Regions from separate parts of the Pseudomonas tussilaginis genome, predicted to be linked through region 2. Evidence: predicted binding sites of a transcription regulator. Region 2 holds the regulator's gene; the other holds the start of a gene.
The links. The regulator sigma-54, encoded in region 2, starts transcription at its own class of promoters, with help from an activator protein. The targets are predictions, from matches to a motif close to ANTGGCATNNANNTTGCTNT.

Region 1 (11,865 bases), 2.4 Mb from region 2:
CTGGCAAAACTCTTGTATTCAAACAGCGGCCGATTGTGAAAGAGGTACTCGAGTGTGCGGGCAAACCATAAGGTTTCGATCTGCGCAACCGGCGGCCAATCCTTCATCAGGGCGGTGTCGAAGGGGTCCGCTTCAGCGATACGCTCAAGGAACTCTTCTGCCTGACGCGGCTGTTCCAGGTGCAGCAACTGATGGCTCCACCCCAGGCGCTTGGCCAACAATTGCGCGCAATTGTGGGATAGCGGACCGGCCTGCATCAGTTGGTACAGCAAGTGCCAGTTGACTTGTTCCAGGTCGGCCAGTGACAACTGATCGAGCTGCTCGATAAAGGCCTGCCACGCAGCCGGGTCGAAGCGCTTGCTGGCGTCTTCGAGCAGGGCGCTAAAAGCGCTCAGGGTGAGTTCGACAGGACCGTTGTCGACTGGCGCCTGTTCTTCATCTGCTGGGGCTTGATCCTGCTCCATACGGGCCAGTTTCAAGGCGGTTTCGTAGGCTTGGCGCAGGGCTTGAAAACCTTGTGGGTCGGTTTCCGGGTGGTGCTGCGGCAAGCGTGCGCGGTAGGCACCACGAATGACGTCAGGATCTGTGGTCGGCTCAATGCCCAGGTGTATCCAGCAACTCATGACCAGCAGTCCTCTTCCAGGGTGTCAGGGCGTTCCGGCAGGTCCAGTGGCAGGTCCCAGGGCAGGCTGGCGAGCAGGTTGCTGGCGCCGTTGTTGAGGTTGATGAGGATGCAGCGATTCCAGTGCTCGTCGCCCTGACGGGCCAAGTCCTGGGCCAGGTCATCATCACTGCTATCGGAGCAGTTCCACAGCGCCTTGCCGTAGATGTAGCCGGCCAGGTAGCTGTTCCAGCCGTTGTAGTAATGACGCGCACGCAGGGCCAGACGGCCCTGCAGCCAGAGGCTTTCTTCGGCACTGATCCAGCCTTTGCGCAGGCCGCTGCGCAGCAAGAAGCCCATGCGTCCCAGGTCCCAGGCGCGCACGCCGCCCTGGCCGCAGTCAGGCAGGGTCCGGTAGGCGAATTGGTACTGGATACGTTGGCGCGGGCCGAGTTGCGCCACGGCGTCTTGCCACTCGCTGGGCAGGCAACGGGCCGCTTGCCAATAGGCATTGCTGACTTCGCGGGCATGACCGTCATCGGCCATTTGCAACATGTCCAGCAACTGCCGACGATTGCTCAGCCCCCACCATTTCTGCAGGTCTGATTCGTCTTCATCTTCCAGCGCGTAGTAGGTGGCGGCGGTGTAGCTGGCGCCATTGAGGGCGGCCATGGGCGCGGAAAGCGCGTACAGCCAGTGCTGCTCGATTTCTTCCATGAAAACACTCCGGGGCCGGTAGGAAAATAGACAAGTGCCGGCCGTGATGGCGCGCATGATAAAGCCTGTTGCCAGGGTGTGCCATGCAATGGTGCAACTGAGCCATAGCGGTGCAGTGCGCCGACCGGTTTTTGTTGGAAAATGCCCGGCCCACATGACTTCGAGCATTCTGGCGCGACCCTTGCTAAAGCCTGAACATCCGGCAATCAACGCAGATTGCCCCGTTCACGACAAAGGCGCCGTGTTGCTCCTGCTTGTTTTCACAAGCCGGGGCAGCAAGGCGCCTTTTTGTTTGCGCAAGCAGGAGGTCGGCAGATGAGCAGCACTGTGCGCAGCGTTTGCCCGTATTGTGGGGTGGGATGCGGCATCGTCATGACGGTTGAAGGCAACCGGGTAACCAAGGTCAGTGGTGATAAACAGCACCCGAGCAATTTCGGTCGGCTCTGTACCAAGGGCCTGACCGCACATCAGCCATTGCGCGATTCAGGGCGCATGGAGCGGGCCTACCTGCGTGACCAGCGTCAGCGTGATCCGGTGCAAACAAGCATGGAGTTGGCCATTGAGGGGGCTGCCCAGCGTCTGCGCGCCATCCTGGACGAGCACGGGCCGGACGCCCTGGCGTTCTACGTTTCCGGGCAGATGTCGCTGGAGGCGCAATACCTGATCAACAAGCTGGCCAAAGGCTTTGTCCGCAGCCGGCACATCGAATCCAACTCACGCCTGTGCATGGCCAGCGCCAGCAGCGGCTATAAACAGTCGCTGGGGGCTGACGGGCCGCCGGGCAGCTATCAGGATTTTGACCGCGCCGAGGTGTTTTTCGTGATTGGCGCGAACATGGCTGACTGTCACCCGATCCTCTTTCTGCGCCTGCTTGACCGGCTCAAGGCCGGTGCCCGCCTGATCGTCGTCGATCCACGGCGCAGTGCCACCGCCGACAAGGCTGACCTGTTCCTGCAGATCAAGCCGGGCACCGACCTGGCGCTGCTCAATGGCTTGCTGTACCTGCTCAAACACAATGGCCACTGTGACGATGATTTTATTGCCCGCTACACCGAAGGCTGGGAGGGTATGCCGGCCTTCCTTGAGGACTACACCCCCGCACGCGTCGCGGCCATCACCGGACTGGCCGAAGCCGACATTCGCCAGGCCGCTGAATGGATCGGCCTGGCCCCAGAATGGATGAGCTGCTGGACCATGGGCCTGAACCAGAGCATTCACGGCACCTGGCAGACCAACGCCCTGTGCAATCTGCACCTGGCCACGGGGGCCATTTGCCGGCCTGGCAGCGGGCCGTTTTCGCTCACCGGGCAACCCAATGCCATGGGCGGACGCGAAATGGGCTATATGGGCCCTGGGCTGCCTGGTCAGCGGTCGGCCTTGATCGCCAGTGACCGGGCGTTCGCCGAGCAGCTCTGGCAGGTGCCGGCCGGCAGTTTGCGCAGTGAAGCCAGCGATGGCACGGTGGCCTTGTTCGAGCAGCTCGCTGCCGGGCAAATCAAGGCCTGCTGGATCCTCTGCAGCAACCCGGTGGCCAGTGTCGCCAATCGCCAACAGGTGATCGACGGCCTGCAGGCAGCGGAACTGGTGATCGCCCAGGATGCCTTTCTCGACACCGAAACCAATCGCTATGCCGATATCCTTCTGCCTGCGGCGCTGTGGGCCGAAGGGGAAGGGGTGATGATCAACTCCGAGCGCAACATGACACTGATGAACAAGGCCGTCGAGCCGCCCGGGGAGAGCTTGCCCGACTGGCAGATCATTGCCCGTGTCGCCTGTGCCATGGGCTATGCCGAGGCGTTCAGCTACGACAGTGCCGAGGCGGTGTTCGAAGAGCTCCGCAGGGCCTGGAATCCGGAAACTGGCTACGATGTACGCGGCGTCAGCTACGCCAGCCTGCGCCAGACGCCTCAGCAGTGGCCGTGTGAGCCGGGTCGGGAGGACAACCGCAGCCCGCTGCGTTATCGCAATGACGGGATCAGCCAGACGCTGTATCGCGATGGCGCCGGCCGGGTACCGGCCATTGCTTTTCCAACCCGCAGCGGCAGGGCCCGTTTCTTTGCCCGACCCTGCCTGCCCACCGCCGAGTTGCCGGACGAGGAATTTGCCCTGGTGCTCAACACGGGGCGTGTCCAGCATCAATGGCACACCCTGACCAAGACCGGCAAGGTCGCGGCGCTGAACAAACTCGATCCCGGCCCTTTCGTCGAACTTCATCCCGAAGACGCCCAGCGCCTGGGCATTGCTGAAGCGGACCAGGTACAGGTGCGCTCACGCCGTGGCCAGGCCGTATTGCCTGCACGGATCACCACACGGGTTTTGCCGGGCAATTGTTTTGCCCCGTTTCACTGGAACGATGTTTACGGCGACTTCCTGGCAATCAACGCTGTCACCAGCGATGCCGTTGACCCGGTGTCGCTGCAGCCCGCGTTCAAGTACTGCGCCGTGGCGTTGCAACGCGTGGCCGTTGAGCGTATTGCCGCTGTTGAATTCGAATCACAGACCTTGTCTGTGCAGGATCAGCACCTGTTGCTTTGGGCCTCGCAAACCGGCAACGGTCAGGCGTTGGCCGAGCAATGTGCCGAGCGCTTGCGCCAAGCGGGTTTGGCGGTGCAGTTGAGTTGCATGGAGGATGTCGCGCTGGAGCAATTGGACAGCCCCGCCAGCTTGCTATTGATTGCCAGTACCTTTGGTGATGGCGATGCACCGGATAGCGGCGCGGCGTTCTGGCGAGGGCTGCACGGTGAGCATTCGAGCCGTTGCGCAGGGTTGCCCTATGCCGTGCTGGCGCTGGGGGATTCCAGTTATGAGCAGTTCTGCGGTTTTGGTCGCAAGCTTGATCAGCGTTTGGCGGAGCTGGGCGGCCAACGGTTGTTGGAGCGCGTGGACTGCGAAGGTGATTTCGTCGAGCCGGCTGGCCAGTGGCTGCAAGCCTTGCTCGGCAAGCTCGGGCATCAAGGCGTTGAACCCATCGCGCAGTCATCCGTGCCAGTCTCAAGCAGCTTTAGCAAGCATCGGCCGTTGGCGGCCTGTCTGGTGGAGAACCGTTTGCTCAACAGCCCTGGCACCAGCAAGGAAACCCGCCAGATGGTGTTCGATCTGGGCGACAGCGGTTTCACCTATCAGGCCGGTGATGCCTTGGGCGTCTGGCCACGCAACTGCCCGGCGCTGGTCGAGGAGTTGCTGCTGGCGAGCGGTCTTGATGGCCGCCGTTGCGTCAGCCTCAAGGGGCAGCCCGACATGCCGTTGGTGCAGGCGTTAAGTGAGCATCTGGAAATTGCCCGTATCACCCCGCAGATACTTGAAGTGATTGCCCGCCACAGCGCTGACGGTGACTTGCAGCAACGGCTGCTGGCGCAAAACAAGGCGGCACTGAAGGACTGGCTATGGGGCAAGCAACTGGTCGATCTGGTGCAGGCGTTTGCACCGGTACTTGATCTGGACACCTGGTTGAGCGTGCTCAAACCGTTGCAGCCGCGACTCTATTCGATCAGCTCAAGCCAAAAAGCACATCCCGAACAGGTTCACCTGACCCTGTCCACCGTCCGTTATGGCCAGCGCAAGGGCGTGTGCTCCAGCTACCTGGCCGACCGGGCAGAGGGGTGGCGGGTGGCGATCTTCCCTCAGCCGACCAGCCATTTTCGTCTGCCTGCAGACAACTCGGCGTCGGTGATCATGGTCGGCCCAGGCACGGGGGTTGCGCCGTTTCGGGCTTTTCTTCAGGAACGTCAGGCGATGGCTGCCAGTGGGCGCAACTGGCTGTTGTTCGGCGAGCAAAAGGCCGCCAGTGATTTTTATTACCGCGACGAACTGTTGACCTGGCAGCGCGACGGCCACCTGAGCCGCTTGGACACCGCCTTCTCCCGTGACCAGACGGAGAAAATCTATGTACAACAGCGCATGCTCGAGCAGGGCGCTGACCTGTGGCGCTGGCTGCAGGAGGGCGCTTACTTCTATGTCTGTGGCGACGCCGGGCGCATGGCCCAGGACGTCGACGCCGCGCTCAAGCACGTGGTGCGCGAGCACGGTGCCATGAGTGTCGAGCGGGCCGAGGCCTATGTCGGCGACCTGAACCGCAGCAAGCGCTACCTGCGCGACGTGTATTGAATGCCCCATTAGGGGGAGGTGTGCACCAGTCTGGGTCGATGACAACGGCTCAAACTACTTGGAAAACCCCGGTTTCAAAGGTTTCTGGCAGTTGGCACGCTCCCTGCTTTTGTACTTTTACAACGTTCCCGCGGGTCAATGGCGATTCGCACGCGGAACTGCATAAAACGACCAGGCAAAGGCGCCTGGAGCTTCGGCTCCAGGCGCCTTTTTTGTTTTTCCGGGCTCGCCCCGGCAGCAGCGCCACCGTGAATGGCCTTGAGTGAGGATCGGGTATGAATGCAGCAATGACCATCGCCCCGCGGGAAAAACTGATCATTGTCGGCAACGGCATGGTTGGCCATCACTGCGTTGAGCAACTGATCGAACGCGATGCCCTGAGTCGCTTCGAGCTGCGGGTGTTCGGTGAAGAGCGCCAGCGCGCCTACGACCGGGTACACCTGTCCGAATACTTCAGTGGCAGCGATGCCGAGACTCTGGCGTTGGCGGCGGCGGGCTTGTACGCCGAGCAGGGCGTTAACCTGCACCTGGGCGAAGCGGTGCTGGACATTGATCGCCAGCGTCGTGAGGTGGTGACCTCGGTGGGACGCTATGCCTACGACTACCTGATTCTGGCCACCGGCTCCTATCCTTTTGTGCCGCCGATCGAAGGTTGTGAAGGTGCTTCACGGCTGGTGTATCGCACCCTCGATGATCTTGATGCCATTCGTGCGGCAGCGGCCAATGCCCGGCGTGGTGTGGTGGTCGGTGGTGGCTTGCTCGGGCTTGAGGCCGCCAATGCCCTCAAATCCCTGGGCCTGGAGGCCCATGTGGTGGAGTTCGCGCCGCGCCTGATGCCCGTGCAACTGGATGCCGAAGGGGGCACAGCCTTACGCGCGCAGATAGAAGCGCTCGGGGTCGGCGTGCACCTGTCACGGGCAACCCAGTCAGTAGGGGCGGGCGAAGATTATCGCTACCGGATGAATTTTGACGGTGGCGAGTTTCTGGAAACCGATCTGATCGTGTTTTCCGCCGGGATTCGTCCGCAGGATGCCCTGGGTCGCCGCAGCGGTCTGGACATTGCCGCGCGCGGTGGGGTGGTCATCGACAGCGCGTGTCGCACCAGCGATGCACAGATCTTCGCCATCGGCGAATGCGCGTCGTGGAACGGCAGTGTATTTGGCCTGGTAGCGCCGGGCTACAGCATGGCGCGCAATGTTGCCGGTGAGCTGGTGGGTGAGGACGCCGCCAGTTTTACCGGTGCAGACATGTCGACCAAGCTCAAGCTGCTGGGTGTCGATGTCGGTTCTATCGGCGATGCCCATGGCGTGACGCCGGGTTCGCGTAGCTACCGGTTCATCGACGAAGCCAATTCGGCCTACCGTCGCCTGGTCGTCGATGCCAGCGGCAAACGCGTGCTGGGGGCGGTGCTGGTCGGTGACAACAGCTACTACGACACGTTGCTGCAGTATGCTCAGAACGGCATCAGCCTGCCTGCCGACCCTGCCGCATTGATTCTGCCGCAAGTGTCTGGCGCACCCACCTTGGGGGCAGATGCCTTGCCGGACAGCGCGACCATCTGCTCCTGTCACAACGTCAGTAAAGGGGCGATCTGCAGCGCCATCGACAACGGCTGTGGCGAGCTTGGCGCGCTCAAGCAGCAGACCAAGGCCTGCACCGGTTGTGGTGGCTGCGCAGCCTTGCTCAAGCAGGTCTTCGAACACGAACTGATTGCCCGTGGCGTCAGTGTCGACAAGCGCCTGTGTGAGCACTTTGCCTACACCCGTCAGGAGCTCTACGCCCTGGTGCGCGTCGAAGGCATCCTCAGCTTCGACGAGATGCTCGCCAAGCACGGGCGCGGTGATGTCGGCTGCGATATCTGCAAGCCCACGGTGGGCTCGATTCTGGCGTCGTGCTGGAACCAACCGATCATGGACCCGTCACGGGTGCCGTTGCAGGACACCAACGACACCTTCATGGCCAACATGCAGAAGAACGGTACCTATTCGGTGGTGCCGCGCATTCCCGGTGGTGAAATTACCCCGCAAAAGCTGATCGTGATCGGTCAGGTGGCGCAGAAGTACGACCTCTATACCAAGATCACCGGCGGCCAGCGCATTGACCTGTTTGGCGCTCAGTTGCATGAGTTGCCGGCGATCTGGGGCGAGCTGATCGAGGCGGGTTTTGAAACCGGCCACGCCTATGGCAAGTCCACCCGAACGGTTAAATCGTGTGTGGGCAGCACGTGGTGCCGCTACGGCGTTCAAGACAGCGTGCAGATGGCCCTGACCTTGGAAGACCGCTACAAAGGCCTGCGCTCGCCGCACAAGCTCAAGTTCGCGGTGTCCGGTTGCACCCGCGAATGCGCCGAGGCGCAGAGCAAGGACATCGGCGTGATCGCCACCGAAAAAGGCTGGAATCTGTACATCTGCGGTAATGGTGGCATGCGTCCGCGCCATGCCGAGCTGTTCGCCACTGACCTGGATGATGCCGGTTTGATCCGCCTCATCGACCGCGTGCTGATGTTCTACATCCGCACCGCCGACAAGCTGCAGCGCACCTCGGTCTGGCGCGAGAGCCTGGAGGGCGGGTTGGATTACCTCAAGCAGGTGATCATCGAAGATAGTCTGGGCCTGGGGGCTGAACTGGAAGCACAGATGCAACTGGTGGTCGACCGTTACGAATGCGAATGGGCCAATGCGCTTAAAGACCCGGAAAAACTCAAACGCTTCCGTACCTTCGTCAATGACCAGCGTCCTGACCCCGGTGTGCATTTTGTCCGCGAACGTGGTCAGCGTCGGCCTATCGCCGCGGCTGAACTGCAGTTGATCCCGACCACTGAAGAGGTGCTGTGATGAGCCTGTCCAATGCTGTAGTAAATCTGCAACCCCACGACTGGCAAGCGGTCTGCAGCCGTCACGATCTGGTCGCGCAATCGGGGGTAGTGGTCTGGTTCGAGGGCCGCCAGGTGGCGTTGTTCTACCTGCCGGAGCAGGAGGTATCGCTATTTGCCCTCGACAACCAGGACCCCAAGTCCGGTGCCAATGTGATCGGCCGCGGGCTGGTTGGCCAGCTCAAGGGTGAACTGGTGGTAGCAGCGCCGTTGTACAAGCAGCATTTCAGTTTGAGAGATGGTCGTTGCCTGGAGGACCCGCAGCAGGCGTTGCAGGTGTGGCCGGTGCGGCTGCGCGGTGAACAGGTGGAGCTGGGCTCAATGTAGCCGCTGCCGGCAGGCTGTGATCGGGTGTGAAATGGCCGCCATTCATACATCCGATGACGACTGCTTCGCAGCCGATCGCAGCCTTTCGGCAGCGGCTACACGCGGTGAACCGCAAAGCAGTCGCAGTCCACGCAAGCGCTCGATAAACTCCGGGGATGAACCTCGACACCCGAATCAAATTCCGCCATTTGCTGTGCTTTCTTGAAATCGCCCGCCAGGGCAGTTTTGCCAAAGCCGCCGACGCCATGGCAATCACTCAGCCGGCCATCTCCAAGACCCTCAAGGAGCTGGAAGAATTGCTGCAGACCCGGCTGTTCGAGCGCAGCAAGCAGGGGGTCGAGCTGACCCCGGCCGGGGTGCGTTTCATGCGCTATGCCGGTCCCAGCGTGCAGGCGCTGCGTGAGGGCGTGAGCAGTGTGCGTGGCGAAGAGCATGCGCCACCACAGGTGCGCATCGGTGTGCTGTCGACGGTGGAAAGCCTGTTGATGCCAGAGGTGCTTTGCCGTCTGCATCAACGCCATGATGCCCTGGTGGTCAGCGTCGCTACAGGCCCGAGCGCGTACCTGCTGGCGCAACTGCATGTGGGGGAGCTGGACCTGGTGATCGGGCGTATGACTGATAGCCCGCAGATTCAAGGCCTTTTATTTGAGCACCTGTACAGCGAATCAATGTCGTTGGTGGTGCGTCCGGGCCATCCCTTGCTCGCCCGTCAGCCCCTTGAGCGCAGTCAGCTTGGACGCTATCCGCTGGTGCTGCCGTTGGCCGGCACAACCATCCGCAAGCATGCCGACAGCCTGTTCGTGCAGTGCGCCATCGAGCAACCGGTACAGCGCTTGGAAACGCTTTCACCGGCCTTGAGCCGACGTTATGTGCAAAGCAGCGACGCCGTCTGGGTCGCACCGCGTGATGCGGTGCGCATCGACCTGGGGCGTGGTGAGTTGTGTGAACTGGACCTGGGTGTAAAAGAACCGGGAGGCTCGGTGGGCATCTGCAGCAACGCCGCCTTGCCGCTGAGTATGCCGGCACGCTGGTTGTGTGAGGTGCTGCGCGAAGTGGCCGGTCAGTACCGCGACGGCCGTTATCCATGAAATCTTCATGAACTTACAAACAGCTACAAAACCTGCGCGGGGAAGTTGCTCAAGTGCGTTGTCCCGTCAATACTGGCCACTGGCTGCAGCTTTGTAAGAAGAACCGTTTACTTGGCTGAACTTATCCGGCTTTTCTTGCTCCTATGCCGGTAGCCATTGATCGTGGCCGCCTGATAAGCTCGCGGCTTTACTCGATTGCCCTATTGGCGCATGAACAAGGAAATAGCATGAAACAGCATCGGTTGGCGGCTGCGGTTGCCCTGGTTGGTCTGGTCCTGGCGGGTTGCGATTCGCAGACCAGCGTCGAGCTCAAGACTCCGGCACAGAAAGCCTCCTACGGTATTGGCCTGAACATGGGCAAGAGCCTGGCTCAGGAAGGCATGGACGACCTTGATTCAAAAGCGGTTGCTCAAGGCATCGAAGATGCTGTCGGCAAGAAAGAACAGAAAATCAAGGACGAAGAACTGGTCGAAGCCTTTGCAGCCCTGCAAAAGCGCGCTGAAGAGCGCCTGGCCAAGATGAGCGAAGAGTCGGCTGCTGCTGGCAAGAAGTTCCTTGAAGAAAACGGCAAGAAAGCGGGTGTCGTGACCACCGCTTCCGGCCTGCAGTACGAAGTGATCAAGAAGGCCGATGGCGCTCAGCCAAAGCCGACTGACGTGGTAACCGTTCACTACGAAGGCAAGCTGATCGATGGCAAGGTCTTCGACAGCTCGGTTGAGCGTGGCAGCCCGATTGACCTGCCGGTCAGCGGTGTGATCCCAGGTTGGGTCGAAGGCCTGCAACTGATGCACGTTGGCGAGAAGTACAAGCTGTACATCCCCTCCGACCTGGCTTACGGTGCCCAGAGCCCGAGCCCGATGATCCCGGCCAACTCTGTTCTGGTTTTCGAACTGGAACTGCTGGGCATCAAGGATCAGGCCAAGCCTGACGCCGACGCCGCCGAGTAATCCGCGCGCGATACTAACAACGCCCCGTCTCGACGGGGCGTTGTTGTTTCTGCCAACCGGTTCGAACCGATGCGGGTCAGGTACGGTCTGAAAAGCTGCACCCGGTGCAGAAAAGGTGCAGGATAAACAAAACGTTTGCGCGATTGAAACAGGTGTGTAAAAAACGCCCGATTTGAGCCCGGCCCTTGCCCGGCGGGCGCCTTGGAGCGCATATGGCGCTCTGTTCACAAGGTTATCCACAATTATTGTGGATAACCTTTCCCTGGTTGGCCCTTGGAGGCTGTATGAAAGCACCGTGGAATTTCGCCCGCTTTCTGCCCTTGGCTGAGCGCTTGCTCAGTCGCGGCCGTCTGCCAGCGTTGCTGTTTGCTGTGGCCCGCAAAGGCCCGCGGCTGGGCAAGTTGCGTGAAGACGTGCGTCTGATGCAGGCCCTGTGCCTGGCCTGGTGGCGTGGTGAATACCGTTCGATCAGCCCCAGGGCGCTGGTGACGGTGGTGGCGGGGCTGCTGTACTTTGTCAGCCCCCTGGACGCGATCCCCGACTGGTTGCTGGGCGTGGGGTTTCTCGATGACATTGCCGTACTGGCCTGGGTCATGAAGGCCGTGTCGGACGAACTGGCCGCCTTCAACGCCTGGCGCAACCGTCAGGCGCCGGAAAAACTGCGCGTGGTCGAGCGTTTGCCGGCCACCCCTGAAGCCCTGCGACTGGAACAGCCCAAAGGCTAATTACATCAGCTCCCTGCACACCCTTGTTGGCTGGTAATATAATTGGCATAAGGATTATGCCTACCGATTACATATCGTAATCCTACAAGGGGGTTGTAATGGGTATTCAGGTCATCAGCCGGGACGGTCAACCCGAGTATGCGGTTGTACCCTGGGAGCAGTACCAGGCACTACTGAAGGCGGCCGGCCTGCGTGAGCCAGCAGCCGTCGACAGCACACAAGTCACCCCTCAAGAAAGTGTCAGCTTGCCGCATTTCAGCGAGTTGGCGCGTTTGCGTGAAGGCAAGGGACTGGCGCCAGAACAGTTGGCGCGCAGCGTTGGCATCAGTCCGGTATACCTGGCTCTGATCGAAAGTGGTGAGCGCCAGCCAGATGCCGCGATTCGCCGCAGTCTGGCCTGGGAATTGGGTGTCGCAGGCTGGAGCGAGCCATCGTGAGCGGTGTCAGGATCAGCCGCCAGCACTGGGATGGTTTGCTTGGTGAA
Region 2 (11,865 bases):
AGAATCCGACCTTTGGATAGCGCGATGGTCAACATGGGAAACGTCGGTCCTTATGCGGCTACAGCCGGTCAGGCCCGATGAGGCCCGACCGCATTCAATTCGGTGCAGCAATTGGCTGGCGCGTCCCTGCGCCGGTCACAGACTAGCCCGGTACGCGACGGATCTTCGCGCCCAGCATCTGCAGTTTTTCCTCGATGCATTCGTAACCACGGTCGATGTGGTAGATGCGATCGATCAGGGTATCGCCTTCGGCAACCAGTGCCGAAAGTACCAGACTGGCCGAAGCCCGCAGGTCGGTCGCCATTACCGGCGCGCCCTTGAGAACCTTGGTACCGGTAACGATGGCCGTGTTGCCTTCGACCTGGATCAACGCGCCCATGCGGTGCATTTCGTACACGTGCATGAAACGGTTTTCGAAGATCGTCTCGATCACTGCACCGGTGCCTTCGGCAATGGCGTTGAGCGAGATGAACTGCGCCTGCATGTCAGTCGGGAACGCTGGGTACGGAGCGGTACGCAGGTTAACGGCTTTTGGCCGCTTGCCGTGCATGTCCAGCTCGATCCAGTCTTCACCGGTGGTAACTTCGGCGCCGGCTTCCTTGAGTTTTTCCAGGACGGCTTCGAGGATGGTTGGATCGGTGTCCTTGACCTTGACTCGGCCGCCAGTAACAGCAGCGGCGACCAGGTAGGTGCCGGTTTCGATACGGTCGGGCATCACGCGATAGGTCGCCGAACCCAGACGCTCAACGCCATCGATAGTGATGGTATCGGTACCGGCGCCCTGGATCTTGGCACCCATGGCGATCAGGAAGTTGGCCAGGTCGACCACTTCCGGCTCACGCGCGGCGTTCTGCAGCACGCTACGGCCCTTGGCCAGGGCTGCGGCCATCATGATGTTCTCGGTACCGGTCACACTGACGGTATCAAAGAAGAAATGCGCGCCACGCAGACCGCCTTCAGGGGCTTTGGCCTTGATGTAACCGCCTTCGACTTCGATTTTTGCACCCATGGCCTCAAGACCACGAATGTGCAGGTCAACCGGACGCGAACCAATGGCGCAACCGCCAGGCAACGCTACTTCGGCTTCGCCAAAACGGGCAACCATCGGGCCCAGTACCAGGATCGAGGCGCGCATGGTTTTCACCAGCTCGTACGGCGCGACCAGGGTCTTGATGGTGCGTGGATCGATTTCTACCGAGAGCTTCTCGTCGATCACCGGCTCAATGCCCATGCGACCAAACAGCTCGATCATAGTGGTGATGTCGTGCAGGTGCGGCAAGTTGCCGACCGTAACCGGACCATCGCAAAGCAGAGTACCGGCCAGAATCGGCAGAGCCGCGTTCTTGGCACCGGAAATGCGGATTTCGCCATCAAGACGAACGCCGCCAGTAATAATCAGTTTGTCCATTTCTGTCTCGCCGCCAATTTAGGCTCAGTTGCGCTCAGCCCAGGCTGCGCTGCTGAAAAATTTCATGGTTACCGCATGGATGCTGCCATCGGTGATCCACGGATTAAGATGAGCATAGATCTGCTGCTGACGCTTGACCGGGCTCAGGGCCGCCAATTCGTCGCTGATCACGTTCAACTGGAAGTTGCAGCCTTCGCCTTCAACTTCGACCCGGGTTCCCGGCAACTTTTCTTCAAGGAAGTTCTTAACTTCTACGGCCTGCATGCTCAACCTCAATCGGCGCCCTGTGCGCGCGGGTCGGCCATCATACAAAAAAGCCCCTCGCCTGCGAACCCCGTAATCGAGGACTCTGACAGAGGGGCTGCTCATCGACTGGCGGTCATTGCCCCGCCAGCACCTCGTCAAGGTCATAAACCCCGGCGATTTCGCGCATGTCCTGAGGCATCGCCCGCACTTCGACAGTCTTGCCGGCTGCCTTGGCATCACGCATGAATGCCAGCAGCAGGGACAAGCCGACACTGCTGGACTTCTCGACCTGCGAGCAATCGAGCACCAGCGCCGCGTTCTTGCTCGCCGCGATCAGCGCACTGCCGTGCTTGCGCAGGGCAGGGCCGGTACGGTAGTCGAGCACCCCAGACAGGCTGAGCACACCGTCCTCACTGAGGGTGATTGTGCTGTCGGTCATTGCGCTTTCTTCTCGGACTCTTGCTCAGCGGTTTCCTTGGCCTTGGCCACTTCACCAGCCCAATTGTTAATGGTCATGTCCAAGTTGTTGCCATTGCGATTCATGGCGTCGGCGAACTGGTCACGGAACAGCTTGCCGATGTTGATGCCATTGACGATCACGTTGCGCACTTTCCATTCGCCATTGAGGTTGGTCAGGGTGTACTGCACCGGATACACGGCACCGCTGTTCCCCTTGACCGTCATGTCAACGCTGGCGCGGTCAGGACCGTCCTTCTTCTCGGCCCCAACGGTAATGCCCTGATTGTTGTATTCGAGCAGGGCATTTCCATAGAACTGCATGAGACTGCGCTTGAAGTTTTCCTCGAAGCGCTTCATTTGCTCCGGGGTGGCCTTGCGCGAGTACTTGACGGTCATGATGCTTCGGGAGATACCGTCGGCATCCACTACCGGCCCCAGGTTGGCGTTCAAGGCATCGTAGAAGGCACTTGGATTGGCCTTGTATTGCTCCTTGTTGGCCTTAAGGTCAGCCAACAACTGCGTGGTGGTCTTCTCGATCACCTGTTTGGGTGATTCGGCAGCCGCGCCAGCCACCAAGGGCAGCGCCGCCAGCAACACCAGCAAGCCGCGTCGCAAGATCGAAATCATGGAAACTCCTTATTTAGCTTCTTTGCCAACGGTATTGAGCAGGAACTTGCCAATCAGATCTTCCAGCACCAGCGCCGATTGGGTGTCGTGAATGGTTGCACCATCCTTGAGCACCGCCTCTTCGCCGCCGACGCTGATACCGATGTACTTCTCGCCGAGCAAGCCAGCGGTGAGGATAGATGCAGTGGAGTCGGTAGGCAGGTTGTCTACGCGTTTTTCCAGTTGCAGCGTCACCCGACCGGTGTACGTGTCACGGTCCAGATCAATGGCGGTGACCTTGCCGATTGTCACACCGGCCATGGTCACTTTAGCTCTGACCGTCAAACCGGCGATATTGTCGAAGTAGGCGTAAACTTTATAGCTATCACTACTGCTCGGGCTCGCCGACAGGCCGCTGACGCGCAGGGCCAGCAGGATCAGTGCCAGGATCCCGGCCAGAAGAAACAGGCCGACACCGATTTCCAGGGTGCGGTTTTGCATCAGAAATCTCCAAACATCAAGGCGGTCAGAATAAAGTCCAGACCCAGGACTGCCAATGAGGCATAGACCACGGTCTTGGTAGTGGCACGACTGATTCCCTCTGAGGTGGGCTCACAGTCATAGCCTTGGAATACGGCAATCCAGGTCACAACAAAGGCAAAAACCACGCTTTTGATTACGCCATTGAGCACGTCATCGGTAAACGACACGCTGTTCTGCATGTTGGCCCAGAACGAGCCCTCATAGACTCCCAGCCAGTCCACCGCGACCCAAGACCCACCCCAGATACCGACCACGCTGAAGATCAGCGCCAGCATCGGCAGCGAGATAAAGCCCGCCCACAGGCGCGGGGCGATGATGTACTTGAGCGGGTCGACACCGATCGTTTCCAGGCTGGACAACTGCTCGGTGGACTTCATGTTGCCGATTTCCGCCGTCAATGCGGAGCCGGCACGTCCGGCAAACAGCAATGCTGTGACCACTGGGCCGAGTTCACGCAGCAAGGTCAGGGCAACCATCTGCCCCACTGCTTGCTCCGAGCCGTACTTGGTCAGGATGCTGAAACCCTGCAAGGCCAGGACCATACCGATAAACACACCGGAGACGACAATGATCGCCAGCGACAGCACACCGACCGAATACAGCTGTTTGACCAGCAACTGAAAGCCGCCGCCGGTACCGCTGCGCCCGACCAGCGAGTGCAGCAAAAACAGAAAGGAGCGCCCGAGCACAGCCAGCACGTCGATGGCCGAGCGGCCAAAGCGACGAATTCGTTCGAGTAAGGATTTTCTGCGCATCAACGCTTCCCCAGAAGATCGGCGCGGTAATCCGGCGCAGGAAAGTGAAAGGGCACCGGACCGTCCGGATCGCCTTTCATAAATTGACGAATGCGCGGGTTATCGGAGCCCATCAGCTCGTCCGGCGTGCCCTGACCCAACACTTGGCCATCACCCACCACATAAATGTAATCGGCAATGCTGGCGGTTTCGGCCAGGTCGTGGGAGACCACGATGCTGGTGATACCCAAAGCATCGTTGAGCAAGCGGATCAGACGCACGAGCACGCCCATGGCGATTGGGTCCTGGCCGACGAAGGGTTCGTCGTACATGAGGATCTGCGGATCCAGGGCGATCGCCCGAGCCAAAGCGACACGGCGCTTCATGCCGCCGGACAGCTCGTCAGGCATCAGCTCGATGGCACCGCGCAAGCCCACGGCCTGCAGTTTCATCAGCACGATGTCGCGGATCATTTCATCGGTCAGCTGGGTATGCACGCGCAGCGGAAACGCGACGTTTTCGAACACATCGAGGTCCGTGAACAGCGCACCGCTCTGAAACAGTACCCCCATCTGCTTGCGTGCATCGAACAGATCGCTGCGCGACAAGGTCGGCAGGTTTTGCCCGGCCACCCAGACTTCGCCACTGGCCGGACGCAACTGTGCGCCCATCAGACGCAACAATGTGGTCTTGCCGCACCCGGAAGGCCCCATGATGCCGGTGACCTTGCCGCGGGGAATGCGTATATCAACATTACTGAAGATGCTGCGCGAACCGCGCTTGAAGGACACACCCTTCAACTCGACCGCGTAGGCGTTATCAACGCTCATCTAGACTCCTTGCGATGCAGCCTTCTCACTCAGACGCGCGCCCCCTTCGTGGAGGCACGCACGCCCTGAGCGGGCCGAACAGGGGGCGAACTATAGCATCGCTGATAGCTACGCCCCAAGGCCACTGCAGTGCTTGTTCAGCAAGGGTTAAGGTAACAGAGCGATGGTATGACAATCACAGGGTGAGGGATTTGCGCATAACCGCTATAATCGCCGCCTTTTCATCAGGCAACCCGATTTTCGACATGAGCCAGTCCAGCGACCTGATTCAATCCGCGCAACGCACCATCCGTTTCGAACTCGAGGCGGTTGAGGGCTTGCTAGCCCACATCGACGCCGATTTCGTCAAGGCATGCGAGCTTATCCTGGCCAGCAAGGGGCGGGTCGTGGTGGTTGGCATGGGCAAGTCCGGGCATATCGGCAACAAGATTGCCGCGACCCTGGCCAGCACCGGCACGCCAGCGTTTTTCGTGCATCCGGCCGAGGCCAGCCATGGCGACATGGGCATGATCACCCGCGACGACGTTATCCTCGCCCTGTCCAATTCCGGAACGACCGCCGAGATCGTCACCCTGCTGCCGTTGATCAAACGCCTGGGTATCCAACTGATCAGTCTGACCGGCAACCCGGATTCAGCGCTGGCTAAAGCCGCTGAGGCCAACCTTGATGCCCGCGTCGCCCAGGAAGCTTGTCCGCTGAACCTGGCACCGACCTCCTCGACCACTGCCGCCCTGGTACTGGGCGATGCCCTGGCCATTGCCCTGCTTGAAGCCCGCGGTTTTACCGCCGAAGACTTCGCCTTCTCGCACCCCGGCGGTGCCTTGGGCCGACGCCTGTTGCTGAAGGTCGAAAACGTCATGCACGCCGGCCAAGAGCTGCCTCAGGTGCAGCGCGGCACCCTGCTCAAAGACGCATTACTTGAAATGTCTCGCAAAGGTTTGGGGATGACCGTAGTCCTCGAAACCGACGGACGGTTGGCCGGGATCTTCACTGACGGCGACTTGCGCCGCAGCCTGGATCGCAACATCGATGTGCACACCACCCTCATTGAAGAAGTCATGACTGCCCATGGTAAAACCGCGCGCGCCGAAATGCTCGCCGCCGAGGCCCTGAAAATCATGGAAGACCACAAGATCAGCGCGCTGGTAGTGATCGACAAGGACGAGCGCCCGGTTGGCGCCTTGAATATGCACGATCTGTTGCGTGCAGGAGTGATGTAAATGAGCCAGGACCTGTTCCAGCGCGGCAAAGCCATCAAACTTGCGGTGTTTGACGTTGACGGTGTATTGACCGACGGTCGTTTGTACTTTCTCGAAGATGGCAGCGAATTCAAGACCTTCAACACCCTCGATGGCCAGGGCATCAAGATGCTCATGGCCTCGGGTGTGACCACCGCGATCATCAGCGGACGCAAGACCCCGGTCGTCGAGCGCCGGGCCAAGAATCTTGGCATCCCCCACCTGTATCAGGGGCGTGAAGATAAATTAGTGGTATTGGACGAACTTCTCGGCCAGCTCAACCTAAGCTATGAACAGGTCGCCTACTTGGGCGACGACCTGCCTGACCTACCGGTGATCCGCCGTGTGGGGCTGGGTATGGCTGTAGCCAATGCCGCAGCCTTCGTCCGCGAGCACGCGCATGGAATCACCAAGGCCCGTGGCGGTGAAGGTGCAGCCCGCGAATTTTGCGAGTTGATCCTGCAAGCCCAGGGCAATCTCGACGCGGCCAACGCCCACTACCTGTAGAGCGACACATGTTCAGTAAAAAAATTCGCACTATTGCGCTGTTCAGTGTGATTGCCGCCTTGCTGGTGGCCGTCGGCTACTGGAACATCAGCCCAGAGAGCTTTCTCGACAAACCTGTCGCCAGCGTCGACGAGAAGGCCATCGACTATTACGCCACCAACGCCCACAGCGTGCAGTTCCTGCCTGATGGCAAAATGCAGTACGAGATGACGGCCGATAAGGTCGAACACCTCAAGGTCAGCGAAGTGACCTTGTTGACCACGCCAGACCTGCAACTGTATCGCGGCACCACCTACCCGTGGCACGTGCAGAGCGAAAAGGGCGAGGTCAACCCAGATGGCTCCGAAGTGGAATTGATTGACTCGGTACGGGTTGCCCGCACCGATGAAAAGAACCGCACCATGATCATTACCACCAGCCGCATGACGGTATTCCCGCAGAAGCAATATGCGCAAACCGAACAAGCCGTTAAAATCGACGGCGCCGGTGGCGTTACTACGGGCAATGGAATGAAAGCGTATTTGAAAGACGGCAGGATGGACCTGCTGTCCAACGTAAGAGGACAGTATGAGGCTCGTTAAAACCCTCCCCTTTTTGCTCAGCCTGAGCGCAGCACTGGGAAGCGCGAGCGCCTGGGCCCTGCCGAACGACCGTGACCAGCCTATCCGTATCCAGGCTGACAACGCGCACCTGGATGACAAGAAAGGGGTCGCCACCTACACCGGCGACGTCATCATCACCCAGGGTTCGATGATGATCAAAGGCAACACCGTGACCATTACTCGCGCCGCCAATGGCGATGTCGACGTCGTGACCTCGGTCGGTAACCTTGCCTATTTCGAGCAGCAGCAAAGCGCCGACAAACCGGACAAAATGAAAGGTTACGGCAAGCAGATCCAGTACCAGTCGCAAAAAAACCTGGTGGTGTTGACGGATCAGGCCAAGGTGGAAACCAGCGATGGCAACACCACTGAAGGCGAGAAGATCGTTTACAACACCCAATCCCAGGTTGCGACTGCCGGTCGCGGCGGATCGGTGTCAACGCCTCGCCCACGGATCGACATGGTGATCCAGCCGAAGAAGAAGGCCGAGTAAATGGCGACCCTCAAAGCCCAGCACCTGGCCAAGAGCTACAAGAGTCGGCAAGTGGTACGCGACGTCAGCCTGTCCATCGACAGTGGCCAGATCGTCGGTTTGCTCGGCCCTAACGGCGCCGGCAAAACCACCTGCTTCTACATGATCGTCGGCCTGGTCCAGGCCGATCAGGGCCGTGTCCTGATCGACGACCTGGATGTCAGCCACCAGCCGATGCACGGCCGCGCCCGTGCCGGTATCGGCTACCTGCCCCAGGAAGCGTCGATCTTTCGCAAGCTGTCGGTTGCCGACAACATCATGGCGATCCTCGAGACCCGCAAGGACCTTGATCGCGATGGCCGACGCAAAGAGCTGGAAAGCCTGCTGCAGGAATTTCACATCAGCCACATTCGCGACAACCTCGGCATGAGCCTGTCCGGTGGCGAACGTCGCCGCGTGGAAATCGCTCGCGCCCTGGCTACCGCACCGAAATTCATCCTGCTCGATGAACCCTTTGCCGGTGTCGACCCGATTTCGGTCGGCGACATCAAGCAGATCATCCATCACCTCAAGGCCAAAGGCATCGGTGTACTGATCACCGACCACAACGTCCGCGAGACACTGGATATCTGCGAAACCGCCTACATCGTCAACGATGGTCAACTGATTGCCGAAGGCGACGCAGAGACCATCCTGGCCAATGACCTGGTGAAAGAGGTGTACCTGGGCCACGAGTTCCGCTTGTAAGTTCGAGGCGACACAGCGCTTGCCATGGGCTGCTGACCCGGTGAAATCCGGCTTTATTGTTACAGTGCCCTAGGCAAACGCTCCAATTTCAGGCATATAATTTGCTTAAAGTTGGCGCTTCGGTGCCCTTGTAGTGGATGGCGCATGTGCGCCGGCAAAAAAGGTGTAAAGCCCCTGCCATGAAACCATCGCTCGTCCTAAGAATGGGCCAGCAACTGACGATGACCCCGCAGTTGCAACAGGCTATCCGACTGCTCCAGCTTTCTACCCTGGACCTCCAGCAGGAAATCCAGGAAGCGCTGGAATCGAACCCGATGCTCGAACGCCAGGAGGAAGGCGACGACTTCGACAACAGCGACCCGATGGCCGACAACGCCGAAAGCAAGCCGGTCGCCGAAGTCCAGGAAACCACCTTCCAGGAAACCACGCAAACTGTGGACAACCTGGAGGACGGCGAATGGAGCGAGCGCATCCCCAACGAACTGCCCGTCGACACCGCCTGGGAAGACATCTACCAGACCAGCGCCAGCAGCCTGCCCAGCAACGACGATGACGAGTGGGACTTCACCACCCGCACCTCGGTGGGCGAAAGCCTGCAAAGCCACTTGCTCTGGCAACTTAACCTGGCGCCGATGTCCGACACCGATCGGCTGATCGCGGTCACCCTGATCGACTGCATCAACAACCAGGGCTACCTCGACGAAACCCTCGAAGAAGTCTGCGAATCCTTTGACCCCGAGCTGGACATCGAGCTCGACGAAGTCGAAGCCGTACTGCACCGCATTCAGCAATTCGAACCTGCCGGCATCGGCGCACGCAATCTCAGCGAATGCCTGCTATTGCAACTGCGCCAACTGTCTGCCAGTACCCCGTGGATGGCCGAAGCCCAGCGCCTGGTACGCGATTACATCGACCTCCTCGGTAGCCGCGATTACAGCCAGCTAATGCGCCGGATGAAGCTCAAGGAAGATGAACTGCGCCAGGTCATCGAACTGGTTCAGAGCCTCAACCCACGTCCTGGCTCACAAATTGAGTCAAGCGAAGCCGAGTACGTGGTGCCTGACGTGATCGTACGCAAGGACAGCGATCGCTGGCTGGTCGAGCTCAACCAAGAGGCTGTGCCGCGTCTGCGGGTCAATCCGCAATACGCCGGGTTTGTCCGCCGTGCTGACACCAGCGCCGACAACACCTTCATGCGCAATCAGTTGCAAGAAGCCCGCTGGTTCATCAAGAGCCTGCAGAGCCGCAACGAAACCTTGATGAAGGTCGCCACCCAGATCGTCGAGCATCAGCGCGGCTTCCTCGATCACGGCGACGAAGCAATGAAGCCGCTGGTCCTGCATGACATCGCCGAGGCGGTAGGCATGCACGAGTCGACCATTTCTCGGGTCACCACGCAAAAGTACATGCATACCCCACGCGGCATTTACGAGCTGAAGTACTTTTTCTCCAGCCACGTCAGCACCTCCGAAGGCGGTGAATGCTCGTCCACAGCGATTCGCGCGATCATCAAAAAACTGGTTGCAGCGGAAAATCAGAAAAAGCCATTGAGTGACAGCAAGATCGCTGGTTTACTGGAGGCACAAGGCATCCAGGTAGCCCGTCGCACCGTCGCCAAGTACCGCGAGTCTCTCGGCATTGCACCGTCGAGTGAGCGCAAGCGACTGATGTAGCCCCTGAGATAGCCATCGCAGTTCAGTGGCAGGCGCAACACCTGCCTCTTATGCACGGGCAACAAAGGAGAAGCTGTATGCAAGTCAATATCAGTGGACAGCATGTAGAAGTCACCCAGCCGCTGCGCGAATACGTCGAGCAAAAACTCAAACGTCTGGAGGGGCACTTCGACAAGATTACCAATGTGACGGTAATCATGAAGGTCGAGAAGCTGCAGCAGAAGATTGAAGCAACGCTGTTTATTCCCGGCGGCGAAGTTGTTGCAAATGCCGAACACACAGACATGTATGCAGCGATCGATGCCTTGACTGACAAGCTCGATCGTCAACTGAAAAAACACAAGGAAAAACAGCAAAGCCTGCTGCAAGGTGCAGCGGCCCGCTGATCCCCCTCATCCATGATCCGACTTGAAACTATCCTGACCCCCGGCCGTTCCCTGGTGAACGTGCCGGGAGGCAGTAAAAAGCGCGCACTCGAACAGATCGCCAACCTGATCGGCAAAGAAGTACCCGACTTGGAAACCCAGGACGTGTTCGAAGCCCTGATTGCCCGTGAAAAACTGGGCTCCACCGGCTTTGGCAACGGTATCGCCATTCCCCATTGCCGCCTCAAAGGCTGCAAAGATCCGGTCAGCGCGCTGTTACATCTTGACGCCCCCATAGACTTCGATGCCATCGACGGTGCTCCGGTTGACCTGTTGTTCGTGTTACTGGTCCCCGAAGCTGCCACCGATGCTCACCTGGAGCTGCTGCGCCAGATCGCCAGCATGCTCGACCGCCAGGACGTACGCGAAAAGCTGCGTGCGGCCACCAGCAACGACGCGCTCTACCAGGTCGTTCTGGAAGCACAGAACGGGCACTGAATATGCGCTTGATCATCGTTAGCGGCCGCTCCGGCTCCGGTAAAAGTACCGCTCTCGCGGTCCTTGAGGACAACGGCTACTACTGCATCGACAACCTGCCTGCCGGGTTGCTGCCGCAGCTGGCCGAGAACGCCCTGATCAATACCGAGCTGATGCAGCCCAAAGTGGCGGTATCAATTGATGCACGCAACCTGCCCAGCCACCTCAGCCGCTTCCCGGAGTTGCTTGAGGAAGCCCGTGGCCGTCATATCCAGTGTGATGTGCTGTACCTGGATGCCGATGAAGAGACCCTGCTCAAGCGCTTTTCGGAAACCCGTCGGCGCCACCCGCTGACCAACGCCAATCGCTCGCTGGCCGAGGCGATCAAGGACGAGACTGAGCTGTTGGGGCCGATCGCCGACCTCGCCGACCTTAAAATCGATACCACCAACCTGAACCTGTATCAGTTGCGTGATTCGATCAAGCTACGCCTGCTAAACCAACCGGAGCCTGGCACCGCGTTCCTGGTTGAGTCCTTCGGTTTCAAGCGAGGCATGCCCGTAGACGCCGACTTGGTGTTCGATGTGCGCTGCCTGCCCAACCCCTACTGGAAGCCGGAGCTGCGCGAGCACTCCGGTTTGGAGCAACCGGTCATCGACTACCTGGCAGCACAGCCTGATGTCGAAGACATGTTCCAGGACATCTCCAGCTACCTGCTCAAATGGTTGCCACGCTTTGCCGCCAGCAACCGCGCCTATGTGACTATTGCCATTGGCTGTACCGGTGGACACCACCGTTCGGTTTACCTGACCGAACGCGTGGGCCAGTTGCTGCAGCAATCCTTGAAGAATGTCCAGGTTCGCCACCGCGACCTCTAGCCCACAGGACCACCGCCGCGATGCCCGCTCGTGAAATCACCATCATCAACAAGCTGGGGCTGCACGCCCGGGCTGCGGCA

Region 1: a site for sigma-54 is predicted at 5,513-5,532, ahead of nirB (nitrite reductase large subunit NirB). Genes of this name have one in related genera too.

Annotation. Positions count from the first base shown of each region.
Region 1 covers NZ_CP088149.1:1,517,593-1,529,457, forward strand. The annotation lists gene CX511_RS07100 (DUF805 domain-containing protein) at 1-623, opposite strand, end outside; gene CX511_RS07105 (DUF1266 domain-containing protein) at 620-1,318, opposite strand; gene CX511_RS07110 (bifunctional nitrate reductase/sulfite reductase flavoprotein subunit alpha) at 1,634-5,422, shown strand; gene nirB (nitrite reductase large subunit NirB) at 5,698-8,256, shown strand; gene nirD (nitrite reductase small subunit NirD) at 8,256-8,621, shown strand; gene pcaQ (pca operon transcription factor PcaQ) at 8,777-9,709, shown strand; gene bamJ (BamJ family beta-barrel-assembly machinery protein) at 9,937-10,656, shown strand; gene CX511_RS07135 (YkvA family protein) at 10,941-11,381, shown strand; gene CX511_RS07140 (helix-turn-helix domain-containing protein) at 11,480-11,818, shown strand; gene CX511_RS07145 (hypothetical protein) at 11,815-11,865, shown strand, end outside.
Region 2 covers NZ_CP088149.1:4,744,278-4,756,142, forward strand. The annotation lists gene hisG (ATP phosphoribosyltransferase) at 1-35, opposite strand, end outside; gene murA (UDP-N-acetylglucosamine 1-carboxyvinyltransferase) at 143-1,408, opposite strand; gene CX511_RS21245 (BolA family protein) at 1,433-1,672, opposite strand; gene CX511_RS21250 (STAS domain-containing protein) at 1,788-2,093, opposite strand; gene CX511_RS21255 (MlaC/ttg2D family ABC transporter substrate-binding protein) at 2,090-2,740, opposite strand; gene mlaD (outer membrane lipid asymmetry maintenance protein MlaD) at 2,750-3,220, opposite strand; gene mlaE (lipid asymmetry maintenance ABC transporter permease subunit MlaE) at 3,220-4,017, opposite strand; gene CX511_RS21270 (ATP-binding cassette domain-containing protein) at 4,017-4,826, opposite strand; gene CX511_RS21275 (KpsF/GutQ family sugar-phosphate isomerase) at 5,072-6,046, shown strand; gene CX511_RS21280 (KdsC family phosphatase) at 6,047-6,571, shown strand; gene lptC (LPS export ABC transporter periplasmic protein LptC) at 6,580-7,152, shown strand; gene lptA (lipopolysaccharide transport periplasmic protein LptA) at 7,139-7,666, shown strand; gene lptB (LPS export ABC transporter ATP-binding protein) at 7,667-8,392, shown strand; gene CX511_RS21300 (RNA polymerase factor sigma-54) at 8,572-10,065, shown strand; gene hpf (ribosome hibernation-promoting factor, HPF/YfiA family) at 10,143-10,451, shown strand; gene ptsN (PTS IIA-like nitrogen regulatory protein PtsN) at 10,464-10,928, shown strand; gene rapZ (RNase adapter RapZ) at 10,931-11,785, shown strand; gene CX511_RS21320 (HPr family phosphocarrier protein) at 11,806-11,865, shown strand, end outside.